DNA from 2 places in the Halalkalibacter sp. AB-rgal2 genome. Region 1 is predicted to be linked to the other one. Evidence: a T-box and tRNA genes for the amino acid it is inferred to sense, from the RefSeq annotation. Region 1 holds a T-box; the other holds one or more tRNA genes.
What was found. A T-box is a leader RNA that pairs with one kind of tRNA and senses whether it is charged. The one in region 1 lies ahead of serS (serine--tRNA ligase), so its partner is inferred to be a tRNA-Ser.
Positions count from the first base shown of each region.

Region 1 (12,256 bases):
ACTAACATAGGCTCCATCCAACCATCTCCTTCCATCAAAGCTTGTCTACACATTACATGTCTATGCTTCATACACAAAAAAAAGAACAAACAAGAAGTACCAATCGACTTTTTCAATACCTTTCATTTGAATAGCCATGGCTTCACGCGTTGTCGCTTGATACGACGAGAAGACTACTCGTACCGAGCTTTTCATAACAAGGAAACGAGTTCGCTCATTGCTTAAAGGCCACCAAAAAAGGTAAAAACCTAACTTTTTTGGTGGCCTCACATTTACTGTTTGCTCTTACTTGCATGATTAGCTCTAGCTTCCCTTAATAGAAGCGAATATAATCCTTCTGTTATTTTTGCTCGATTTAAAACTTCGTCAGATGGATCAATACTTCGATTAATCAGTTGCTTTTGTTCATCTAGCTTTCCTTTTAGCATTTCTAATTGACCCAACAAAAGACGATGCTGTTGTTCACGAATCTTTCCTTTTCTCTTAAAAAACATCTCGTCGCCTCCTACAATTCTCTCCGGCCTTCAATCGCCCTAGACAAAGTGACTTCATCGGCATATTCCAAATCTCCACCTACAGGAAGCCCATGAGCAATACGAGTCACCTTAATCCCCGTAGGCTTAATCAGTCTAGACATATACATAGCCGTCGCTTCTCCCTCGATCGTTGGATTAGTAGCAATGATCACTTCTTGAATCGTATCGTCTTGCAATCGTTTTAAGAGCTCAGGTATTTTAACATCTTCTGGTCCAATGCCATCCATTGGTGATATCGCTCCATGTAAGACATGGTACAAGCCACGGTATTCCTTCATTTTCTCCATAGCAATGACGTCTTTGGCATCTTGTACGACACAAACAACCGATTTATCACGACTTTGGTCCTCGCAAATTCTACATGGATCAATATCAGTAATATGATGACAGTTGGAGCAATACGTTAGGTTTCGCTTAGCATTCACCAACGCCTTCGCAAAATCAAGCACATCATCTTCTTTCATATCTAACACAAAAAAAGCCAGGCGACTAGCCGTCTTAGGTCCAATACCCGGAAGCTTCATAAAACCCTCTATTAATTTCGCTATTGGTTCAGGATACTGCAAATAAAAACCCTCCTTTCCCTTCAGAATCATTTACATCCAGACATACCTTTTAGATAAAATCCACCTACACTAAAAAAGGGTAGGTGGATTTATTACAAAAATTGTACACTCTATAAATTTATGTTTTGTTAATTAAAACAAGCCGGGTACGTTCATCCCTTTTGTAAATTTACCAAGGTCTTGTTCCACAAGTTCATCGACTTGCTTTAAAGCTTCATTCGTAGCAGCTAACACTAAATCTTGTAGCATTTCTGGATCGTCTGGGTCAATCACATCTTCAGAAATTTTTACATCTAATATACGCTTGTCACCACTTGCTACAACTGTTACCATTCCACCACCAGCTGTTGCTTCGATCGTTTTTTCTTTTAGCTCTTCTTGAGCCTTCGCCATTTGCTTTTGCATTTTTTGCATTTGTTTCATCATATTACCCATGTTTTTCATTTGTATTTCCTCCTTTTATGAATCACGATCTACCATTTCAATTAATTCTTCACCTACAAGCTTAACAGCTTCCTCAACTAACGCATCATTATTAGCTTCATCATCCGTTTTTCCTTTATCGCTAACAAACTCAGTCTTAACCTGTTCCCATTGTTCACTCAACAATGTCACAAACGTCTGTTGAGTTTGGAAAATGGCTTGTAAGATTGGTTCAAGAACTTCTCGAAACTTTGTATCCATCATATCACGATGCATCTCATTTTGAAACGCTAAAACAACTGTAGAAGAAGAAGCAGCAACTGGTTTACAGTCACTCAACCATGCATGACCTGGCACATTCGTTGTTTTCATCTTCTCCATCACATCACCCCAACGCGACATAACAAGCTGTAAACTTTGCTTATCCGCTGCTTTTAATAGCTCCATCACCTTTGCAGTCGATGCTTTTGATTTTACTGCTTGCGGACGCTTAACCTTTCTCGGTTGTGTAGAGGATTGTTGCTCATTGACTTGAACAGGTTGCTTTTTCATGTCATGAAGCTGCTGCTGCAGAAAATTCAGCTGCTCTTTTAACTCTTGGATTTCCTTCGTTGAATCCAAACCACCTGCATGATGAGAAGGCTCGTATGGCAAGAGCTTCATTAATGCTAGCTCTAAGAAGATTTTCGGATGAGCAGATAGTTTCATTTCTTGTTGGCTACCTGTCAACGATTCAATGGTCTGATGTAACCATTGAGGAGATATTTGTTTAACTAATGCTTGAAATGCTTCATCTGGCTTAGCCCGTTCCAATAAGTCCTCTACATCTGGCGCATGTTTGTAGAGCAATACGTCACGATAGAAATAGATTAAATCCTCTATTAGTCGCATCGGATCCTTACCTTCTGAAACCATACGATCGACTTCTTGTAACGCTTTAATCATATTTTGCTCGATTAAGCATTCAACAATCGTTATTAATGCTTGCTGTGAAATCGCCCCAGTTATCGCTAGAACATCCTCTAGCACGACTTTTTCTTCAGCGAATGAAATCGCTTGGTCGAGAAGGCTCAATGCATCTCTCATCCCGCCTTCAGCTGCTCTTGCAATATGTAATAATGCTTCAGGTTCAGCCTCAATCCCATCAGCAGATAAAATATGTTCAATTCGCGCAACAATCGAATGGCTTGAAATTCGTTTAAAGTCAAAACGTTGACAACGAGAAATAATCGTTAACGGAATTTTATGAGGCTCTGTTGTAGCAAGTATAAACAACACATGACTCGGAGGCTCTTCCAATGTTTTTAACAATGCATTAAACGCTCCAGTGGATAGCATATGTACCTCATCTATAATATACACCTTATAGCGAACTTCATTCGGGGCAAACTTGACCTTATCACGTATATCACGAATTTCATCGACTCCATTATTAGAAGCCGCATCAATTTCCATCACATCGACAATGGCGCCTGATGTAATTCCTTTACAAGCAGAACACTCATTACAAGGTTCCGCAACAGGTGCTTGTTCACAATTGATTGCCTTTGCAATAATTTTCGCAGCACTCGTCTTCCCTGTACCACGTGGACCCGTGAAAAGATAGGCGTGAGAAAGCTTTTCTTGTAATAAAGCATTTTGTAACGTTTTCGTAATATGCTCTTGACCAACAACATCTTGAAGTAGTTGTGGCCGCCATACACGATATAAAGCTTGATAACTCATCACACTGTCCCCCTTCACCTACTTTATATATTATAGCTTTTCACTTAATCAAGAACAATCATCTATTCTAATGTTTTAGAGAAAAACGGCATAACCGTTTTTTCTAATTACATTGTGTGTAGTCGTTACAAGGGTTGAGTTGGCACTCTTTTGTGAATCCTTCTCCACCTTCCTTGATTACACTTCAAGCTGAGAGGTCACCGGAAAAGTTAAAAACAGCTTTTTTTTGCACCTTCTCAATCCTTTTTTTATGCTTACTAATTTAAAAGAGCAACTACGCCCTCGCGAACGTAGTTGCTCTTTTTATAAAAAGGATACCGTGCACCTTCCTTCGATTAAGGTACCACGAGCGTTACCTAAGCAGTTAGCTCGGCCCAGGCGACTCCACGGCACACGGAAGAATCCACTTACTGCTGCTTCCTTCCGGACCTGACAGGGTTCATGGGTTTCCGTTGCGTGGAACCCAAGCGTCAACACCACTTACTTAGGGCAGACCTCGCAGCACCAAAACCTCTAGAAGGGATTCAGCCCCGCTATAGCGGATTGCGAGTTACAAGGCACCGCTACCTCCCCACCTAGCACGGTAAATCGTCATAATGTTGTTATACGTCTTTATCGACGTAGTATTTAGTATAGGGTGTTTTGCTTATAAATGCAAGAGGTGGAATTTGTAAGAATCTCTAGTTTTTCTTTTTTGCTCGTAAACGGCGAAAAAAGGCTGTTAAAATCGCCCCACACTCTTCTGCTAAACATCCTTCAATCACCTTCGTCTGATGATTAAACCGAGAATCATCAAGCAAGTTCATTAATGATCCGACACAGCCAGCTTTAGGATCTCTTGCCCCATAGACAACGGTCGGAATACGAGATTGTAAAATAGCTCCTGCACACATTGGACAAGGCTCTAACGTCACATACAGCGTACAATCTAACAAACGCCAGCTCCCTAGGTTGTTACACGCCTCTTCAATTACCGCTAATTCAGCATGAGCTAATGCTTGCTGATCACTTTCTCGACGATTATGAGCAGAAGCAATGGCCTCTTCCTGATGAACGAGAACAGCCCCAATTGGAACTTCACCTATCATCTCAGCCTTTTGTGCTTCTTGCAAAGCTAGCCTCATCCACTTTTCATGGTTTTGCATAACGAGTCCTCCTCGTATCTTCTCAACCGCTCAGTAAAACGTAAAACCTTTCTCCAAATAAGCGCTCATACCTCGTAAAGAAGAAAAACACTACCAGGAAGGCAGTGTTTATTTATAATGTATGGCGGAGGAAGAGGGATTCGAACCCCCGCGCGGTTTAACCCGCCTGTCGGTTTTCAAGACCGATCCCTTCAGCCGGACTTGGGTATTCCTCCGCGTTTCGTACTGACAAGAAATATAATAACAAACCTGATAACAAGAAGCAAGTCCTTTCTCCTTCATTTTATAAGAAAAAAGCGTTAGCGGAGAGCACTGAAAAAGTCCTTTCTAGTAACTCAAAGAAGAGTAATGGCTCCGCTCGTTGCACGCCTTGCTATGAGAAACCCACTCATAGCAAGACTTTCAAAATCGGGCAACGGCTACGCACATTACTTAAAGGCAACTGAAAAAAGTAAAAATCGCACTTTTTCAATTCCCTTTACAACTACCCGGTTATCTTTGAATGATTACTTAGCTTGAATTACGTCAACACGCATATATGGTCGTAGTACTTCTGGAACAACAATCGATCCATCTGCCTGTTGATAATTTTCTAATATAGCCGCAACTGTTCTACCTATCGCTAGACCAGAACCATTTAATGTATGAACAAACTCTGGCTTTGCTTTCGGTTCACGGCGGAATTTAATATTCGCACGCCTCGCTTGAAAATCTTCAAAATTACTACAAGAAGAAATTTCACGATACGTATCATAGCTTGGAATCCACACTTCAATATCATACTTCTTTGCCGCCGTAAAACCTAAGTCTGCTGTACACATACTCAGGACACGATATGGAAGCTTTAACAATTGTAATACTTTCTCAGCGTGAGATGTTAACTGCTCTAATGCCTCATATGAACCCTCTGGATCTACAAAGCGAACAAGCTCAACTTTGTTAAACTGATGCTGACGAATTAAACCACGTGTATCTCGACCAGCAGAACCTGCTTCAGAGCGGAAATTAGCGCTATAGGCCGTATAAGCAATAGGTAATTGCTCAACAGAAAGAATTTCATCACGATGTAAATTTGTGACAGGAACTTCTGCTGTTGGAATGAGAAAGTACTCCTCATCTTTAATTTGAAAGGCATCCTCTGCAAACTTCGGAAGTTGCCCCGTTCCAGTCATACTTTGACGATTGACGATAAATGGTGGAATGACTTCCTCATAGCCATGTTCATCTTGATGTAAATCCATCATGAAGTTAATAAGCGCACGCTCCAAACGAGCCCCTAAACCTTTATAAAAGACAAAACGGCTACCAGTAACCTTTGAAGCACGTTCAAAGTCTAAGATATTTAAATCCGTCGCAGCATCCCAGTGTGGCTTCACCTCAAAATCGAGCGTTGGAAGCTCTCCCCACTTACGAATCTCAACATTATCATCCTCAGTATCGCCGACTGGTGTACTTTCATGAGGAACATTCGGTATTGTAAGTAAAATATCTTCGAGTTGAAGTTCAAGGCTTTTCAATTCCTCATCAAGTGCTTTAATTTTACTAGAAACTTCTTTTGTTTCAGCTATTAAATGGTCAGCATCCTTTTTCTCACGCTTTAATTGTGCTACTTCTTGCGAAACTTGATTGCGTCGGCTTTTGAGCTCTTCGACTTCAACGATAACCGCTCGCCTTTTCTCATCTAATTCCTGAAAGCGGTCTAATCCAGATATGTCTTCACCACGTGTTTTTAACTTCTCTGTTATACCTTCTAAATCTTTTCGTAAACGTTTAATGTCTAACATTTTACACCCTCCTCGATTAAGCTAACACTTTTATCCAATCTTTCCTTTCAAAAAAAACCGTCCCTTCTATTATGAATAGAAGGGACGGTTTCCCGCGTTGCCACCCTTGTTGTATAGAACAAACATCATTCTATACCACTTTTGCCGATAACAGCGACAACTGTAAGAGCTTTTCACTCTTCACTCAAAGGGAGATTCTAACTAGCGTTTGACTGGTTCGCACCTACCACCAGCTCTCTTAACAAAGCAACTAGCTATACTAATCCTTTTTCCACGTTTTTTTCTATTCTACTACTGACTCCGCTTCCTTAACCATTTGGACAAAAAATTGATGAATACGGTGGTCATCCGTTAATTCTGGATGGAAGGAGCAAGCAAGAAATTGTCCTTGCCTAGCAGCCACGATTTCATCTTTATATTTAGATAATACCTCAACTTCGTTGCCAACTTCAACAATTAATGGAGCACGAATGAATACAGCGCGAACATCATCACCAACTCCTGTAACCTGTAAGTCGGTTTCAAAGCTTTCACGCTGACGACCAAAGGCGTTACGCTCTACTTTCATATTAATGACAGCTAAGTGGCCTTGATCATATCCAACAATTTCCTTTGCCATTAAAATTAATCCAGCGCAAGTCCCAAACATCGGTTTTCCTTGTTTGGCAAATTGCTTTAACGGTTCAAAGAAACCATATAAATCAATTAATCTTCTCATCGTCGTGCTTTCGCCACCTGGTAAAACAATACCATCTAAATCCGCAAGCTGTTCTACTTTCTTCACTACGACTACTTCAGTACCTGGAGCTTGTAAGCATTGCACATGCTCCCTCACAGCTCCTTGTAATGCTAATACACCAACTTTAACCATCGTCGATTCCTTTCTATCCTTACCAACCGCGCTCTTGCATACGATCTGACGGCTCTAAAGTAGAAATCTCGATTCCTTTCATGGCCGTACCTAACCCTTTTGAGAGCTTTGCAATTAACGCATAGTCTTCATAGTGTGTTGTCGCTTCTACAATCGCACGAGCAAATTTCTCCGGGTTATCTGATTTAAAAATACCAGACCCTACAAAGACACCGTCTGCTCCAAGCTGCATCATAAGTGCAGCATCTGCAGGAGTTGCCACACCACCAGCAGCAAAGTTCACGACAGGAAGCTTACCTGTTTCTTTAATTTGCAATAACAACTCATAAGAAGCACCCAAATTTTTCGCTTCTGTCATAAGTTCATCTCTTGACATATTTTGCACTTTCAGAATTTGTTGCTGCACTTTTCGCATATGGCGAACAGCTTCAACAATATTTCCTGTTCCTGGCTCGCCTTTCGTTCGAAGCATTGATGCTCCTTCTTCAATACGACGAGAAGCCTCACCTAAATCACGTGCACCACAAACAAATGGAACTGTGAAATCACGCTTATACAAGTGATACTCTTCATCAGCAGGAGTTAATACTTCACTTTCATCAATATAATCAACGCCCATCGCTTCAAGAACGCGAGCTTCAACAATGTGACCAATACGCGCCTTTGCCATTACTGGAATCGAAACAGCATTTAATACCTCTTCAACAATTGTCGGGTCTGCCATACGTGCGACACCACCGGCAGCACGGATATCAGCTGGAACACGTTCTAATGCCATAACAGCAACAGCACCTGCTTGTTCTGCAATTTTTGCCTGTTCCGCATTAATGACGTCCATAATAACGCCACCCTTTTGCATTTCAGCCATACCACGTTTGACTCTATCTGTACCCGTTTGACTCATTTGAATTCCTCCTATACCTATACGGTCTCTCTAGTAAAATTGACATATCTTTTATTAGTATACATCAAAAGTTCGCAATTCTCTCGCTTTTTAAGAAAAACGCGCTAGCGTTAGGGCACTAAAAAAGGTTGTTTTTAGCTTTTTTGGTGCCCTTTAAGCAATGTGCGAAACCGTTACCTGTTTTGGAAAGCTTGATACGAATAGGTTTCTCGTATCAAGCGAGCAACGCGTGAAGCCATTACTAATCCAACAAAAGGTACTGAAAAAGTCGAATTGTACTTTTTCAGTGGGCTCAATAGCGTCTTTTCTTTATGAACCGAACCAGCCGCTAACTGTATCTGCAACACTTGTCCATATTCCCGCGAAAAAGCCCCCAATCCCTCTCATCATCATGGTAAACCAACCAGCCTTCTCGACTGCTTGATCTGTTACAACAGGCACTTCAACAGAAGCATCTGAGTAAATGTATTCATCTCCGTCTTCTCCATTGTAAGTTAGCACGAGCTTTCCAACTTGTTGTCCAGCTTCGATTGGAGCCTCTAACTTTCCATTTTCATTCAATTGACTCTCATCTAATACAAGCTCTGCACGATATAATTCTTCGTCGCCACTTTGAATCAAAGTTGTTAAAGAGTCTGTACTAGAAATGGTCACCTCATTCTCTTTCCCACTTACTACTTCAACAAGCTCTTCCCCTTCTGGTATATAACCTTCTGGGAATAATTCAATCTGTGAAAATTGATTAAAACCATAATCAAGCAATTTACGAGTTTCTGTAAAGCGTGCTTCTCGATCACTCGTTCTCATGACAACAGAAATTAATTGGACATCCCCACGCTCTGCAACACCAGTAAAAGCAGCTCCAGCAGTACTAGTTGATCCTGTTTTCAATCCTTGAATTCCATCATATGAAAACTGATCAAAGTCTTCTCGAATACCTGGAATCATCCAGTTCCAATTATGCATAACCTCTATTTCATCCGGACCAGCATCAAATTCCATGACAGGAATTTGTGCTGTCTCAAGAATTTCTGGGTAATCATTAATCAAATGATAAGCTAGCTTAGCTGTTGCTCTGGCTGACAAGAGATTTTCAGCATCATCTGACGTCCCATCTGGATGATTTCCGTTCATGGAGCTATTGTTTAATCCAGTAGAATTAACAAATTCATAATCTTCAAACCCTAACTCCTCAGCCTTTTCATTCATTCTTTGCACAAAAGCCGTTTCAGAACCTGCAATTAAATCTGCTAAAGCAATCATTGATCCATTTGCTGAATAAATTGTGACTGATTCATATAACTCCCTTACTGTATATGAATAATCCTGCCTTAATGAAACATTAGATAACGTTTTATTAAGAGATAACTGCCTTACGAAATCGCTAATTGGAACCTCATCATCCCAACTAATCTCACCATTTTCTACAGCTTCAAAGATTAAGTATTGACTCATCATCTTTGTCATACTAGCAATTGGAAGAAGACTATCAATCTTCTTCTGATATAAAACCTTACCAGTCTTAGCATCAATTAATATTGCAGCTTCAGCATCTAAATCAACAGATGCCTCTGCTAGATTAGGCTGTAACCAACCACCCATTAACACCGCCACTACCATCATTAAAATAAGTGGCTTCTTCATTGCTTTGCTCACTCCAGCACCTCCATACCTACTTCGATAGAGGTTATTTTATCACAACCAACTACAAAAAAATAGATAGAGAAGTCTCTATCTATTTCCAAATAATGTGACACTATAATGAATAATTTGGCGCTTCTTTCGTAATTTGAACATCATGAGGGTGACTTTCGCGTAAACCAGCACCTGTAATACGGATAAACTTACCATAATCACGTAAATCATCTAACGTCGCCGTTCCACAATAACCCATTCCTGCACGAATTCCACCAATTAGCTGATGCACCGTATCATTTAATGGACCTTTATAAGGAATACGACCCTCAATGCCTTCTGGAACAAGCTTTTGCGCGTTTTCTTGGAAATAACGGTCCTTACTTCCTTTTTCCATCGCTCCTAATGAGCCCATTCCTCGATAAACTTTAAATTGACGACCTTGATAAATTTCACGCTCACCAGGGCTCTCAGAAACACCTGCAAGTAAGCTTCCTAGCATTACCGCATGTCCACCAGCTGCTAATGCTTTGACAATATCTCCTGAATATTTAATTCCACCATCAGCTATGATTGGAACTCCATGCTTCCTAGCTTCTGTCGCACAATCATAAACAGCCGTAATTTGGGGAACACCAATACCAGCTACAATTCGTGTCGTACAGATTGATCCAGGTCCAATACCTACTTTTACAACACTGGCACCCGCTTCAATTAAATCACGAGTTGCTTCTGCTGTTGCAACATTTCCTGCAATAATCGTTAAATCAGGATATTGAGTTCGCACTTCACGAACTTTATCTAGTACGCCCTTAGAATGTCCATGAGCCGTGTCGATAACGATTGCATCTACACCAGCTTCAACAAGCGCTTCAATTCGCTTATCAGCATCAGCAGAAACACCAATAGCCGCTCCAACAACTAACCGACCTTGAGAGTCCTTTGCTGAATTAGGGAATTCAATAACCTTTTCAATATCTTTAATCGTAATTAAACCTTTTAATATTCCTTGGTCATCTACTAAAGGAAGCTTTTCAATCTTATATTTCTGTAAAATCTTTTCCGCTTCGTCTAATGTCGTACCGACAGGAGCTGTTACGAGGTTTTCCTTCGTCATTACCTCGTCAATTTCAATTGAATAATCTTCAATGAAACGCAAATCACGATTCGTTAAGATACCTACTAACTTTTGCTGCTCATCAACAATCGGCACACCAGAAATACGATATTTCCCCATTAAATGCTCTGCATCAAATACTTGATGCTCACGAGTTAAATAAAATGGATTCGTAATGACACCACTTTCTGAACGTTTGACTCGATCAACGTTTTCAGCTTGAGCTTCAATAGACATATTCTTATGAATAATTCCTAATCCACCTTCACGAGCAATCGCTATCGCCATCTTTGCTTCTGTAACAGTGTCCATTCCAGCACTAATAAGTGGAATGTTAAGCTCTAGGTTTTCACTTAGCTTTGTTTTAACTGAGACGTCACGTGGCAAGATTTCAGAACGCGCTGGAACGAGCAATACATCATCAAAGGTTAGCCCTTCTTTTTCGAATTTATTTTCCCACATCTTCATGTATCCTCCCCAAAACCATTTTTATGAACGTAAAAATATTATTAGTAGCTTATCAAGTGGGTAAACTACTGTCAAGAAAGTGATTAATATAAGATTTTTCTAAATAAACTGACTATTTAAAAGGAGCTATTTAGTATGGATACAACTGAGTTATTTCTCCCTTACTTTTCAGCAACTTATACAAGAAAATATTTAACTTCATCTTATAAAAAGCTGAACTTGACTCAACCTAAAACAAAAAGCTATCATTCTGCGTATTCTTTTATTTATCACTTACAACATGGACAGCTCTACATGAAGCAAGCTTCTCTATCACCCACTGAATTACAGCCTATTTTATTATTTTATGGATTAGTTCAACTGTTAAAGGCATGCGTATTAGCAATAGATCCTACTTATCCAGCGAATAGCCAAGTATTAGCCCATGGTGTGACAACTAGAAAAAGAAAGAAGACGAGTTATCATTTTCTAGATGATGAAGTCAAAATTCAAAAGCACGGTCTTTTTTCTCACTTTTCAGATAAAATGTTTCATGTGAAACAGTTAGAATCTGAAAAATTTAAAATGAATACACTATTCGAACAGCTCGGTGATATGCATGAACTGATCCATCAAATGAATGGTTCTCCAATCTCTTATAGGGCTCAGAAGGAATCTAATAGTATTCAGCTTCCTTCTGAGCTATTAGATTCTTATCATATGACTGTCTCACGTTTTGAGCGATATTTAAGTAGCTTTCCTACAAGCGGATATTCAACAGTCCATCAAATAAACGAACAACGTCATCATTTACACCTTACATTGCAACAACAACCGACTATTCAATATTCAGCACCTTGGCTATATGATCGTAATGGAAATTTGTATTTGTTAAAGTCGTACAGACGTGATGGATATCGCTATTTACCTGAATTAGCCATTCACTACTTATTATTGTACAACTTAAGCATGGTCTGTCGTTATGAAGCTGAATGGTGGGGGGAGTTACTCCATACCTTTGATGGTGAAGATCTTCCTTATATTCTGCATTACCTACACGTTGCCCAAGAAAAAATCCCTTTACTCATAGCCAAATTTCTCCA
Region 1 covers NZ_JBGUAV010000042.1:398-12,653, forward strand. Annotated here, with positions in the region: gene ACERJO_RS20290 (pro-sigmaK processing inhibitor BofA family protein) at 1-17, opposite strand, end outside; gene ACERJO_RS20295 (YaaL family protein) at 273-494, opposite strand; gene recR (recombination mediator RecR) at 506-1,102, opposite strand; gene ACERJO_RS20305 (YbaB/EbfC family nucleoid-associated protein) at 1,235-1,546, opposite strand; gene dnaX (DNA polymerase III subunit gamma/tau) at 1,562-3,250, opposite strand; RNA gene ffs (signal recognition particle sRNA large type) at 3,568-3,834, opposite strand; gene tadA (tRNA adenosine(34) deaminase TadA) at 3,931-4,395, opposite strand; tRNA gene ACERJO_RS20325 (tRNA-Ser) at 4,518-4,610, opposite strand; gene serS (serine--tRNA ligase) at 4,902-6,179, opposite strand; T-box leader at 6,257-6,462, opposite strand; gene pdxT (pyridoxal 5'-phosphate synthase glutaminase subunit PdxT) at 6,463-7,050, opposite strand; gene pdxS (pyridoxal 5'-phosphate synthase lyase subunit PdxS) at 7,070-7,954, opposite strand; gene ACERJO_RS20345 (D-alanyl-D-alanine carboxypeptidase family protein) at 8,264-9,610, opposite strand; gene guaB (IMP dehydrogenase) at 9,711-11,168, opposite strand; gene ACERJO_RS20355 (YaaC family protein) at 11,310-12,256, shown strand, end outside.

Region 2 (12,256 bases), on a different contig from region 1:
CTTTTTCGAAAGAGCCTCTTGCCCTTCTTTCCCAATTGGAGCAAAAAGCATTTGACGTGAATAACGCTCTAATTGTTCTTCGTGATCCATTTCAATTACCTCCTATACAATAAACCAAGCGATAATCATCGCTATAATGGCGGCACTAATCGTACAGCACACATTTACGATATCATTATTGACCCACTTTAGGCCTCTTATTTGCTCAGTCCTACTTCCACAATGTAGTTTCCTCTCCGTATTCATTCTACAATGGTTGCAGCGATAAAGAACTTGACTGTATGCTCCAATTAATGTATCCATAACATTTCCAACAAAACCGGAAATCGCTATAATAATTATCATAAGTAAACTATTCGTGACGCCAAATAGTAACCCTATACATGCGATAACGAAGCTACCAACTAAAGCCGCAAAAGTGCCCAATGTAGAAATGGCACCAGATGTGCCTTTATCAACTCGTTTACACGTTGCGATATGTACAGGTCTCTTTTTACTAAGTGGACCTATTTCTGATGCCCAAGTATCCGCATTGGCCGCTGCTAAGCTAGCAAAGAAACCAATCGCATAAAGCGGAGAAAGGAATACCCCATAAAGAACAGACATGACTGCAGCCACTCCACCGTTAGCCAACACTTGCATGCCATCTCTTGTACTCCCTTTTTCATTAATGTCATCCTCTTTAAGATGCTGCTTAAATGAACTTAAAAAACTAGAACTAAAAAAGAACAGCCCTAATGTGAGCAGTCCTATCCAGCCAAAACCCCAAGTAATCGCAAACCCTACGAAAATAGCGGCTATCGTTCCCGATGCCGTCAATTTCTTCGCAAGCTTAGCGTATATAGCTAACAGTAAAACACCTACATAGGGAAGCACTGCTAACATGTCAAACACCTACTCTCAGTGATGACGTAATCAACTGGTCGATCATGAGGCTCAACAGGCAGCTCTGGTTGGATTTGTACATCTGTTGCTAGCGCGATTGTTTGACCTTCGTAATTCGTTAAATATCGATCATAAAAGCCGCCACCATAACCAATTCGAAATCCATTTCGATCAAATGCAACCCCTGGAACTACGATCAAATCAATGTCTTCACTTGAGTACTCTGTCGCCTTTTGAGCAAATGGTTCAAAAAGATGCTTCGGTGTTTGTACGACGTCATCCCAATTATTAATTCGGTGAAAGCTCATTGCTTTTGATTGAAAATTGGTTCGTGGTACGACGATATGTTTGTTTTCCTTCCAGCCTTGTTCAATAATTGGATATGTATGAACTTCACGCTTTGTTGAAATCGTGATCGCTATGACCTGTGACTTATTCCAAAATGTCGATTGAAGGAAGCGTGAAGCAATGAATTGACATGTTTTATTGAAATTTTGATCTGAAATACTCTCAAGCTTATTCAATACGTTTCTGCGAATCACCTGCTTACTGTCCACTAACGTCACCCTCTCCCTCTTATGTCAAGGTAGCCCTATATCTATCTATAAGAAAAAAGAAGCAGTGGAAAATCCAGCTGCTTACTTTGTTTCGCGGTGAAGCGTATGACGCTTTAATCTTGGGCTATATTTCTTAAATTCGATACGCTCAGGATTTGTACGTTTATTTTTAGTCGTAATATAATTGCGATCGCCTGTCTCAGTGCAAGCAAGAGTTACTTGTACACGCATGTGATATCCCTCCAAACTGTGCTTAGTTCATACTTGAATATAATAGCAAAACTTTCAGCAAGGATCAAGTTCTTTTTCATTAAGGAGTTAGGATAATTGCTGTTTCGATGTTGTGTCGTGCTGCGCCATCCATTTTTCCATGTGACGATTGTATAACTCCTCCTCACAATGTCCAGTTATATACCAAATTCGACCAATCCTCTCCCCATAGCCTTCAAGATCGATATTAATCACTGCCATTCGTGAATGCTCTCCACGCCAAATCGGTGATAACGTTAATACACCAAGCGCTTCATTCCATATAGATTTCTCATTTCCAACTGCTAATTGATAACGATGATCTTGAAAAAAAGACGTTGACAGAAGCGTTACACGGTCTCGTTCATACGTAACAATGGATTGCTTCGTTCGAGAGACCATCGAAACAGGGATTCCTTCTGTTACATATTGCTCTTTTTTCACAATAACGCGAACTTGCTGTGATTTTTTTGTGCCGTTTTTCACAATGAACGTTAATTCAGACAGCTCCCATGAGCTTGCAAGATCTTTTACAATCGTTACTTGTATGTGCCAAAAACGATGATAGGCATTTAATACTGGACTTTCCGTTCCTTTTCCTTGTTGCAACGAAACATTCCACTCTTTCGATTTCAACCATGATACTTGTCCATCTAACCATATACCTAATGATCGAATAATTGTAAACCATTCCATATTCATTGTAGCTACCTCCCGCTTTTATTTGTCGCCATTTAACACACTCGATCTGAAAAACCTTTGTACAACAGATCTTTTTGTGCTTGTCTGTAATGATGAACCGCTTTAATCGGCCGCCAATAGCCTGTAACGTAACAACCATAAATGGGGCTTTCCACCTTGTTAAAGCCATTCAAAATCAATGTCTTTAAGGAATTTATCCAACCGGGTTCTATGATGTATATGTCCGTATTAATCGTATGAATAGGTATACGTTGATTTGCCATACCATCATGTTTCACCTGAACAAATTGACCCGTATTTGTCGTTGTCATAAGAGGCTTTTCTTTCACTTTCACGGACTCTTTCGTTAATATGGTGCATGGACTTTTGCGAATCATATGAACGTGAATGGCTTCTCGCAGGTTCATCTCGGTCAAACACACATCATTTAAGAACACAATGGTCTCGCTAGCTACCTCCCTCAACCATTCGAAGGAATTGACACTCTTGGGCTCTTGATCAACGTTCAAATAAGTAATATGACAACCAAACTTTCTTCCATCTCCAAAATACTCATTCAGATGGGCTAAGCGATCAAAACCGATGATGACAATTTCATAGATACGATGTTGCTTTAACCAAGCTATCATATATTCTAAAATGGGCTTTTGTAATAATGGGAGCATTGATTTAGGAACTGAGCTTGTAAATGGATGTAACTCGTTCATCCGACCATCTGTCATAATCACTGCTTTCATAAGAAGCCTCCTCTAGTTATTTGAGACTACTGAAAAAGTACAAATCGACTTTTTCAAAACCTTTCATTTGATTAGCAATGGCTTCACTCGTTGCTCGCTTAATAAGAGAAGTTCACTCGTATCAAGCTTTTAAATAGGCAACAGGTTCGCTCATTGAAACTTAACTTTTTCAGTACCCTCTTTTTTTTTGTCATTCAATTACGATGTATATTCATCATACCGTCCACTAGATAGAGGAACAAGGAGGTCAATCTGTCTTTTTTTGTCATATGCTTAATAGAACGATGCACGCAAACGGAAAAAAAATTATTCGTCATCATTCGCATGCAACCTCTTGTCAAAAAACAAAGTCGTTTTAGGATGAGAATCGACGAAACCGAGAATTTTGTTAATGAAAATCGGGGTTTCTCGTCATAGGCTAATAGATGTATAATGATAGAAGTGTGAACAGAAAGAGAGGACAACAAAAAGTTATGGTAGAAATCATGATAATCGCATTATTTAGCTGCTCATTCCTTCTCTTTATCCTATCATTCATGAAGAAGGATCGAACAGTCGAATTAGAGCAGCAAATAGAAGAGCTTTCCATTCGTCATATGCAAGAATTGTACAAGCTTAAGAAAAGAGTCGATGAGCTAGAAAGTCAAACTCGTTTAAATGAGCAGCAGTCAGCTTTTGTCCAAAAGGCAAAGTCAAGCTCACAGCAGCAACTTCTCCGTGAGGTCATAGGTTTATTTAATCAAGAATTAGAATTGGAAAGTATCGCAGAGGAAACAGGCTTAACCGTTATCGAAGTCGAACGCTTATTACGTCCTTATATTACCGAACTGCAGGAGAAGGAGGAATTGTAATGGCAGCAAAAGGGTTACAGCAGTTTGCTGGTGGACTATTTCTAGCAACGGCACTTATCGGTGGAGCTCTGTACGTTTCTCATAGTCAAGAGGAAGTGACAGATGCTGAAGAAGACCGTGAAGCACCACTAACTTCTCATGAAGAACTTTCAACGACACAATTAATTGAACAGCTCGAACAAGAGCAGTATGTTGTCATATCTGAAGATGAGTTCGCTGAGCTACATGCACAGTTAGACGAACAAGAAGATAGAACTGAAGAGAATGAGCATGAAAGACAGACGACCTACGTCATGATTCTGGAGATTTCTCAAGGTATGACTAGCTATGATGTCGCTGAACAATTAGTACGTGGGCGTATTATTAATAACGAGCAAGACTTACTTTCCTATGTACAAAACGAACAGCTCTCTCACCGTCTACGAACCGGACAGTATGAGGTAACGAGTGATATGACGATCGAGGAAATTGTCGAGTTAATGACATAGAATGAGTATAAGTACTAATTACGTCGTAAAAAAGAAGAGTGTCTTAATTAGCACTCTTCTTTTTTTACAACTATTCAATTACATCAGGATCTTCCTCATCACTATCGACATTCTCTAAGAGTGGTGCATCTGGCTTGACCGGTCCATGACGCATCGAGTCCTCACGTTCAAAGTACCAATCTAAAACGTCCTTAGCAATCTCTTGTGCCATTCCGCCTCGTCCACCTTGATTATTTAACTTCACTTGCGGAACAACAATCGCAAAGGCTATTTCCGGATCATCATATGGGGCGTAACCGACTAACGTTTGATTATTCCCATCTACAGCTCGGCGATTTCCAGGCTCTCCTACGGCTACTCGTACTTGGGCCGTTCCTGTCTTAGCAGCTAAATTATAAGAGGTGCTGCTGAGATTTCGATAGCCAGTACCTCCTGAATTAGTTACAACATCGCGGAACCCACGTTGTACTTGTGCAATTTCATCGTCTGTATTATTAATCCGATTTAATAATTTCGGTTCAAACTGTTGAATAATCGCTCCTAATTCATTTCGGTCCGCGACAGGCTCTCTTATTTCACTGACGAGTCTTGGCTGCATCCGGTAGCCGTCATTAGCAATCGTTGAGACATACTGCGCTAATTGTAAGGTCGTATACGTATCAAATTGACCAATCATAAAATCGGCTAAATTACCTGGGTTTAATTCCGACCCGTGGAGACCATTTGATGTAGATGGTAAATCTACCCCCGTCTCTGTCCCTAGACCAAATTGACTGAAGTTATATCGAGCACGGTCAAACGCTTGATGAGTAGTTGCTGTCGGAAACGAGCAGCTTGCCGTATTAGAGTTATAGCAGCCAGCCATTCGAAGACCGATTTCAAACATGTAAACGTTTGACGACACCTCGAGCGCACGACGGTCACTAACCCAACCATGCGTATTTCGGTTAATTGAGCTTTTCTCAATAAAACCTCCTTGCCCATCATTAAGACGAATAATTCGGTCGTTCAATTGATCACCAGGTGAAATAATCCCCTCTTGATACCCTGTTAGTACACTCGCTCCTTTAATAGATGAACCCATTTCAAATACTTTGTTCACAGCACCGAGATGATCAGCATACGTCGAGCGTTCACTATCATGCGGATCGAAATAACCAGCCATTGATAAGATATCACCTGTTTTCGGGTCCATAAAGATCGCATAGGCCGCACGATCTGATAAGAATGGATTACCTGTTGTCACTTGTTTCTCAATCGCTTGCTCGACGACTTGCTGTAGCTCCATATCTAGCGTAAGAACAAGATCATTCCCTCTTTGTCCTTCTCGTTCCTCAATAGCACGATTAACGGTTTGGTTTCCTGATTGTGTCATCACACTTTCGACAACAGCCTTCTGCCCACGGAGCACATTTTCATATTGTGCTTCAAGAAAGCTCGTTCCAACAATATCCGAACGGTCATACCCACGTGCAAGGAAAGCATCTAATCGCTCTCGCGGAATTTGACCTGTTGAGCCAAAGAAGCTCCGGAATGATTCTCCATATACATAAGAACGTCGTGAATCTCGTAATATATCAACGCCATCCAAGCGATAGAGATTTTCACTAATGACATGTGCCTCATCTTCTGATATATCTCGTTTAATTCGTTGCGGTGTATTCGCATAACCACGTACCATTTCACGAAACACAGCGATTGTTTGCAGCTCTTGCTCAGTAACGGCTTCAACCATTTCATCGGTGATCGCTTCAACTTCCAATACATATTCTTCAGAATGATCTAAATCTCTACGCTCTTCAGCTGGAACTAATTCCAATCGATCTTCCTGACTCATATTAATAAGAATATAATCACGTATATCACGATCGGTTACACGACTTGCATCCATTTCTAACAATGGAGAAAGCTCAGACGCAATTCTCATTAATTCAACATTACTCGTTCCCTCAGATGGGTTTGTATATGTGACAGATAGCTCTAATTCATTGTCTACAACAACATGACCATAACGATCAAACATAACCCCTCTAGGCGCATCAATGCGGGCTGTCGCATTGCTCGTTCTTTGCAATTCCTTCACATACTCTTCCCCTTCAACGATTTGCACCATTCCTAATCGCAGTATTAATGCTGCAAACAGAATGAATACAGCGAAAAAGAGTACATTTAAGCGTGCAGGAACATGATGCTTTTTCTTGCCCTTCTTCATTCTCCCCACATCCCGTTCCTCCTTGCATAACAGAATAGACACCCACTTAAGGTGTCTATTCTGTTCATAAAGTGTAACCCGCGTATGCCGTTGCTTCAATTGTTTCATGAACCTACACTCGTAGGTGGGTGTTCGCAGAATGTCTTCCAGTGTCCAAGTCACGTTGGCTTACTGTCTAACATTCAATATAGAACTCCCTATTTTCAATCAAGGTTCGAAACAAGGAGAAGCTGACTAACACGGCAGGCGACGTTATTTGTCTTATTTGATTCTATTATACCATTCGATTGACGGTTGTCAAATGAAAACGCTATCATTGTATCGTTATTTTTATACTGTTGTACTACCTGAATCACCCTCACCTTTATCCTGTCGTGAGAAAGCATAATTGTCTCCGCCCTTGTTCGGCTTGAAATCAACCTTTCGGATAAAGAAGTATATCACAGCATGTCCTGCCCCTAAAATAAGGAGCAATATCGGAATACCTCTTTCTTCCGAAAAAAAGGTAACCGTTGCAATAAACGTTAACACTGATACAATTCGACCTGTATTTAAAAATAATTCTCTCACGACAATGTATTCAACTCTCATCTCTGCGGCCTTCCAGCCCTTTCCAATTACATCATACGTAAGCGAAACATACGGAACTAATAGTAATGGATAAGCCATTGAAATAATAACCCCATATGTGATTAGTTTTGTAAATGTTAAGTCTCCAAAGACAATAATAAATATAGCTAAATACAAAATAGTCCCACCAATGAAAATAAACCTTTTTCTACGTGTTGACTTAATCACTCTTGTTACAACGTAATAAGCAAGAAATTGCACCCCTGATGCAACGAGTCCGTATGTACCAATCGCTAGCTCACTTCCCGTTGCAATGTACACCCATACTACTATGACGAACATAAACGTCCCTTCACGTAACCCTTGAAAAAAATGAGCATGTAATATTTGCTTCCAATTGTGATTTTTTTTTCGTTCTGCCAAAATCCGTTTGAAAAAAAAACGACCTTCTGCAGAGCGTCGCTTAAGCATAAAACTCATTAATACTGCAATGACAAATAAAATTAATGATATCGTAAAAATGACCGTATATCCGGTGAATTTATTCATTTTAGTAATAATAATACCTGACATAATCGGTCCAATCATTCCAGCAAATGATGTTAAAAGACCTAAAAAGCCATTAAAAAAGTCCCTTGTTTCAGGCTCCGTAATTTCAAAGGTTAGCACATTAAATGCTAGCCAATAAAACCCAAACCCCATCCCTAATAATACACCTAACAAAATTAAATACGAGTTGGCTCGATCCCCTAGCAATAGTACAGTCGTAAAAAAGACGGCCAATGTTATAACTCCTGCTCGCAACACGATAACTCGGTCGATTTTCTTTGCGACTTTCCCAGCAAAAATGAAAGCAATAGGTTGCATCACGACCGAGCCTAAATTATACAAAGCCAAATCAATAAATTCACCTGATTGCTTCCATAAATACACGTTCACAAATGTATTTGATAAGGCTACACTTAAAGCGTATAACCCGCCAATTATTAATAACAAAACTAAATCACGTGTTACCTCTATATCTCCAATGACCTTCTTTATAAACGATACCTTCACGAATCTCCACCACCCTCACAGATAGTGTGTCACGTAAGAAAGTCGTTATACACACGAAAATACAAAGAAGAGTTACGAGAAGAATGAATGCCCACAACGAAAAAGGAGCTTAAGCCAAAGGCTCAAGCTCTCGAAATACATTGTTATTTTGCTGCGCTATAAAGCTTCGCAACCTCGTCCCAGTTCACTACATTCCAAAATGCACTTATGTAGTCTGGACGACGATTTTGATAATTTAAATAGTATGCATGCTCCCAAACATCTAATCCGAGAACAGGTGTCTTTCCTTCCATTAATGGTGTATCTTGATTTGGAGTACTTGTAATCGATAGCTTTCCGCCGTCAACAATTAACCAAGCCCATCCTGAACCAAAGCGAGTTACACCAGCATTTGCAAATTCTTCTTTGAATTTGTCAAAGCTTCCGAACGCTTCATCAATGGCTGCTGCAAGCTCACCTGTTGGCGCGCCTCCACCATTCGGGCTTAGGAGCTTCCAAAATAATGTATGGTTAGCGTGACCACCACCATTATTACGAACTGCTGTACGGATGCTTTCTGGAACAGCATCAAGGTTAGATACTAGCTCCTCTACACTTTTACTTGCAAGCTCATCATGTCCTTTAAGTGCATCATTTAACTTAGTTACATAAGTGTTATGATGCTTTCCGTGGTGAATGTTCATTGTCGCTTCATCAATGTGTGGTTCTAACGCGTTTGCTGCATAAGGTAATTGTGGTAATTCGTATGACATTTAAATCTCCTCCTACAAACTAGTTTTTTAAGGTTAACTTAATAAACAAAAATGTTTAAAAAGTCTTTCCAACACTTACATTACCAAAATTTAAATATCGTTGCAACAAATAATGCTTACGAATCTAAAAAGAGGCAATGAATACTTGAAAACCTTTTTTACTATACCCATGAACGTCTATCCTTAAACAAAATAAAAAAAGCCCCTCTAAGGCGCTTTACTGATTTCTTAAGTATGGCGGAGGAAGAGGGATTCGAACCCCCGCGCGGTTTAACCCGCCTGTCGGTTTTCAAGACCGATCCCTTCAGCCGGACTTGGGTATTCCTCCATAAATAAGTTGGTGGACCCTGTAGGACTCGAACCTACGACCGATCGGTTATGAGCCGACTGCTCTGACCAACTGAGCTAAGGGTCCTTATTTCTTTTTATGTATAATGGTAGCGGCGGAGGGGATCGAACCCCCGACCTCACGGGTATGAACCGTACGCTCTAGCCAGCTGAGCTACACCGCCACATGGCTCCACAGGTAGGATTCGAACCTACGACCGATCGGTTAACAGCCGATAGCTCTACCACTGAGCTACTGTGGAACATTTCAGAAAGACAAGAATTATAATAACATGACCTATTTAACGTGTCAATCATTTTTTCAAAACTCGTTTAACACTGCTTTCATAAAGTACCATAAATGCTTAGAAGTGACAACCATTTTTAAAAAATACCGTCTCAACTTTTTCAAAACTCTCAACAAAATCGTTAAATTTCCATAACAGAGACGTCCTAAAAAGATACAAAATAACCCTTTATTAGACGCCTCCAACTCATTAAGTCATTAGTGATGATCGTCTGCGATAACCGCTTCTGCAATATTAACTGAATGATCACCAATCCGCTCTAAATTACTAACAATATCAACAAAAACAATACCGGCAGATCCTGTACATTTTCCTTCATTGACACGTTGGATATGCTTCTTTCTTAGCTTTCTTTCCATCTTGTCAATCTTCTCTTCCTTTTCAATGACAGAATTCGCCATATCATGATCAAGAAGCTCTAGTGACTGTATTGCTTCTTTTAGTGTTGACAAAGTTAAATCGCACATTTCCTTTAAATCATCCACTGCGCTTTCTGTTAAATTGACCTTGTTTGCTTTTTGATAATCCTTAAGCTCTACAATGTTTTCAATGTGATCACCAATCCGTTCAATATCGCGAACCGTATCCATTAAAACCGAATGGAGCTTCGAATCTTGATCGGATAACGACCTAGAGGAAATTTGAATTAAGTAATCGGTAATTTTCCGGTCTAAATTATTAATCGCTTCTTCAAATTGAACAGCGATCTCAGCATGACGCTTTTGGCCATTCACCAAATATTGGCTAACTTCAAGTAGACCTTTTTCTGAAAATTCAGCCATACGTAACACTTCCTGCTTCGCTTGTCCTAAGGCAATAGCTGGTGAACTTCCGATGAAACGAGGGTCAAGATGCTTTGCTTTATACTCAATGTTGATCTCATCACCTGGTATAAGCTTCGTCACAATCACCGCCAATACGGCTACGAATGGGAGCTGAATTAATGTATTTGACACATTAAAAATACCGTGCGCAAAAGCAATTTGCATTCGTTCATTTAAGCCAAGCTCTACTGATAAGTACGATACTAATTCGTAGAATGGAATAAACAACAATAACACAATAATCGTTCCAATTAAGTTAAAAATGACATGAGTTAACGCAGCACGTTTCGCTGCAATCGACGCTCCAATTGAGGCTAATATCGCTGTAATCGTCGTTCCGATATTATCACCAAATAAGACTGGCAATGCCGCATCTAATCCCATAGCCCCTTGTTCATATAACTGCTGTAATAACCCAATCGAGGCACTTGAGCTTTGAACCGCAACGGTGAAAATAGTACCGATTAAGACCCCAAGGAGCGGCATATTGCTCATACTTACTGTCAAATCAGCAAACACTTGTAAGTCACGGATTGGTCGCAAGCCATCACCCATTAATTCAAGACCGTAGAATAAAGCTCCGAAACCAAATATAACTTGTCCAAAGTTGTTTACTTTTTTATTTTTAAAGAAAAAAATCAGCGCTGCACCGCATGCGATAATCGGCAATGCATAAGCGGAAATTTTAATTCCAATAATGAAGGCTGTAACGGTTGTCCCTACATTTGCCCCCATAATAACGCCAATCGCTTGCTTTAATGTCATAAAGCCGGCGTTCACTAATCCAATTGTTAATACAGTCGTTCCTGTACTTGTTTGTAACAATACGGTTACAAATATTCCTGCAAATACCCCCATTACAGGATTTGTTGTAAATTTGTCTAGAATATCACGTAATCTCTCCCCAGCTACCTTCTGTAGACCATCCCCCATAAATTTAATACCGAATAAGAAAATTCCTAGACCACCAAAAAACATGAACAAGAGCGTCTGTAAATCCAAAATCCTCATCCCTTCATTTGAAAGTCATGTCGCTTCTTTTTTTCTATTTTTTCGACAAAGCTCAACATGGACACCTAGTCTATTATTAAGTATTACATAACGTTTTGTAAACACAAAAGTGAGAAATAATTTAAATAAGTTTTACCATTTTAAAAGAAGCTATGTAAATGGTTCATTTCGAACTCAACTTTCATCAAAAGATCACATTTTAATAACTAAAAACTGACTATATGTTAAAGTTTTGATAATATATATTCGTATCGTTAAATCGGAAAGGAATGTCGTATGAATTTTTCCAGTTGGTTTTATAAAAGCCTTACTCAATTTAAAGTGATCGCTTATAGCCGCTTTCGTCCAATTACATCAACCATTGGTCATGTGTTTTTATTCGTTCTCATAGCAAGTCTTCCATATTTCTTTATCATGAATACATCGATCTATCATTCCGTGCAGCAACTTAAAGATACAATCCATTTAGGATTACCATCGTTTTCCATTGAGAATGGAGAACTACTACTAGAAGAAGACACACCCTATTTTCAATTAAAGAACGATCAGCTAGGGACGCTTCTTTTTGACCCAAATCAATCCTTTTCAGAGGATCACTTAGCCGACAGTCGAGGAATTGTATTCTCACAACATGATCTACATATAATTGATTATGACGAGTCATTTACTGTATCTTACTCGCTATTAGGTTTAAATGGTGTAAATGAAGGAGACATCAATGATCGTG
Region 2 covers NZ_JBGUAV010000003.1:67,285-79,540, forward strand. Annotated here, with positions in the region: gene ACERJO_RS03380 (ThiF family adenylyltransferase) at 1-90, opposite strand, end outside; gene ACERJO_RS03385 (DUF92 domain-containing protein) at 103-885, opposite strand; gene ACERJO_RS03390 (5-formyltetrahydrofolate cyclo-ligase) at 879-1,451, opposite strand; gene rpmG (50S ribosomal protein L33) at 1,524-1,673, opposite strand; gene ACERJO_RS03400 (hypothetical protein) at 1,761-2,393, opposite strand; gene ACERJO_RS03405 (sugar phosphate nucleotidyltransferase) at 2,426-3,130, opposite strand; gene ACERJO_RS03410 (hypothetical protein) at 3,604-3,981, shown strand; gene ACERJO_RS03415 (hypothetical protein) at 3,981-4,469, shown strand; gene ACERJO_RS03420 (peptidoglycan D,D-transpeptidase FtsI family protein) at 4,540-6,681, opposite strand; RNA gene ssrS (6S RNA) at 6,753-6,933, opposite strand; gene ACERJO_RS03430 (MFS transporter) at 7,012-8,307, opposite strand; gene ACERJO_RS03435 (superoxide dismutase) at 8,451-9,059, opposite strand; tRNA gene ACERJO_RS03440 (tRNA-Ser) at 9,295-9,387, opposite strand; tRNA gene ACERJO_RS03445 (tRNA-Ile) at 9,398-9,474, opposite strand; tRNA gene ACERJO_RS03450 (tRNA-Met) at 9,495-9,571, opposite strand; tRNA gene ACERJO_RS03455 (tRNA-Asn) at 9,575-9,649, opposite strand; gene ACERJO_RS03460 (Na/Pi cotransporter family protein) at 9,892-11,520, opposite strand; gene ACERJO_RS03465 (DUF1189 domain-containing protein) at 11,806-12,256, shown strand, end outside.
Region 2: it has a tRNA-Ser gene. The T-box ahead of serS (serine--tRNA ligase) is inferred to sense a tRNA for this amino acid. The anticodon was not compared.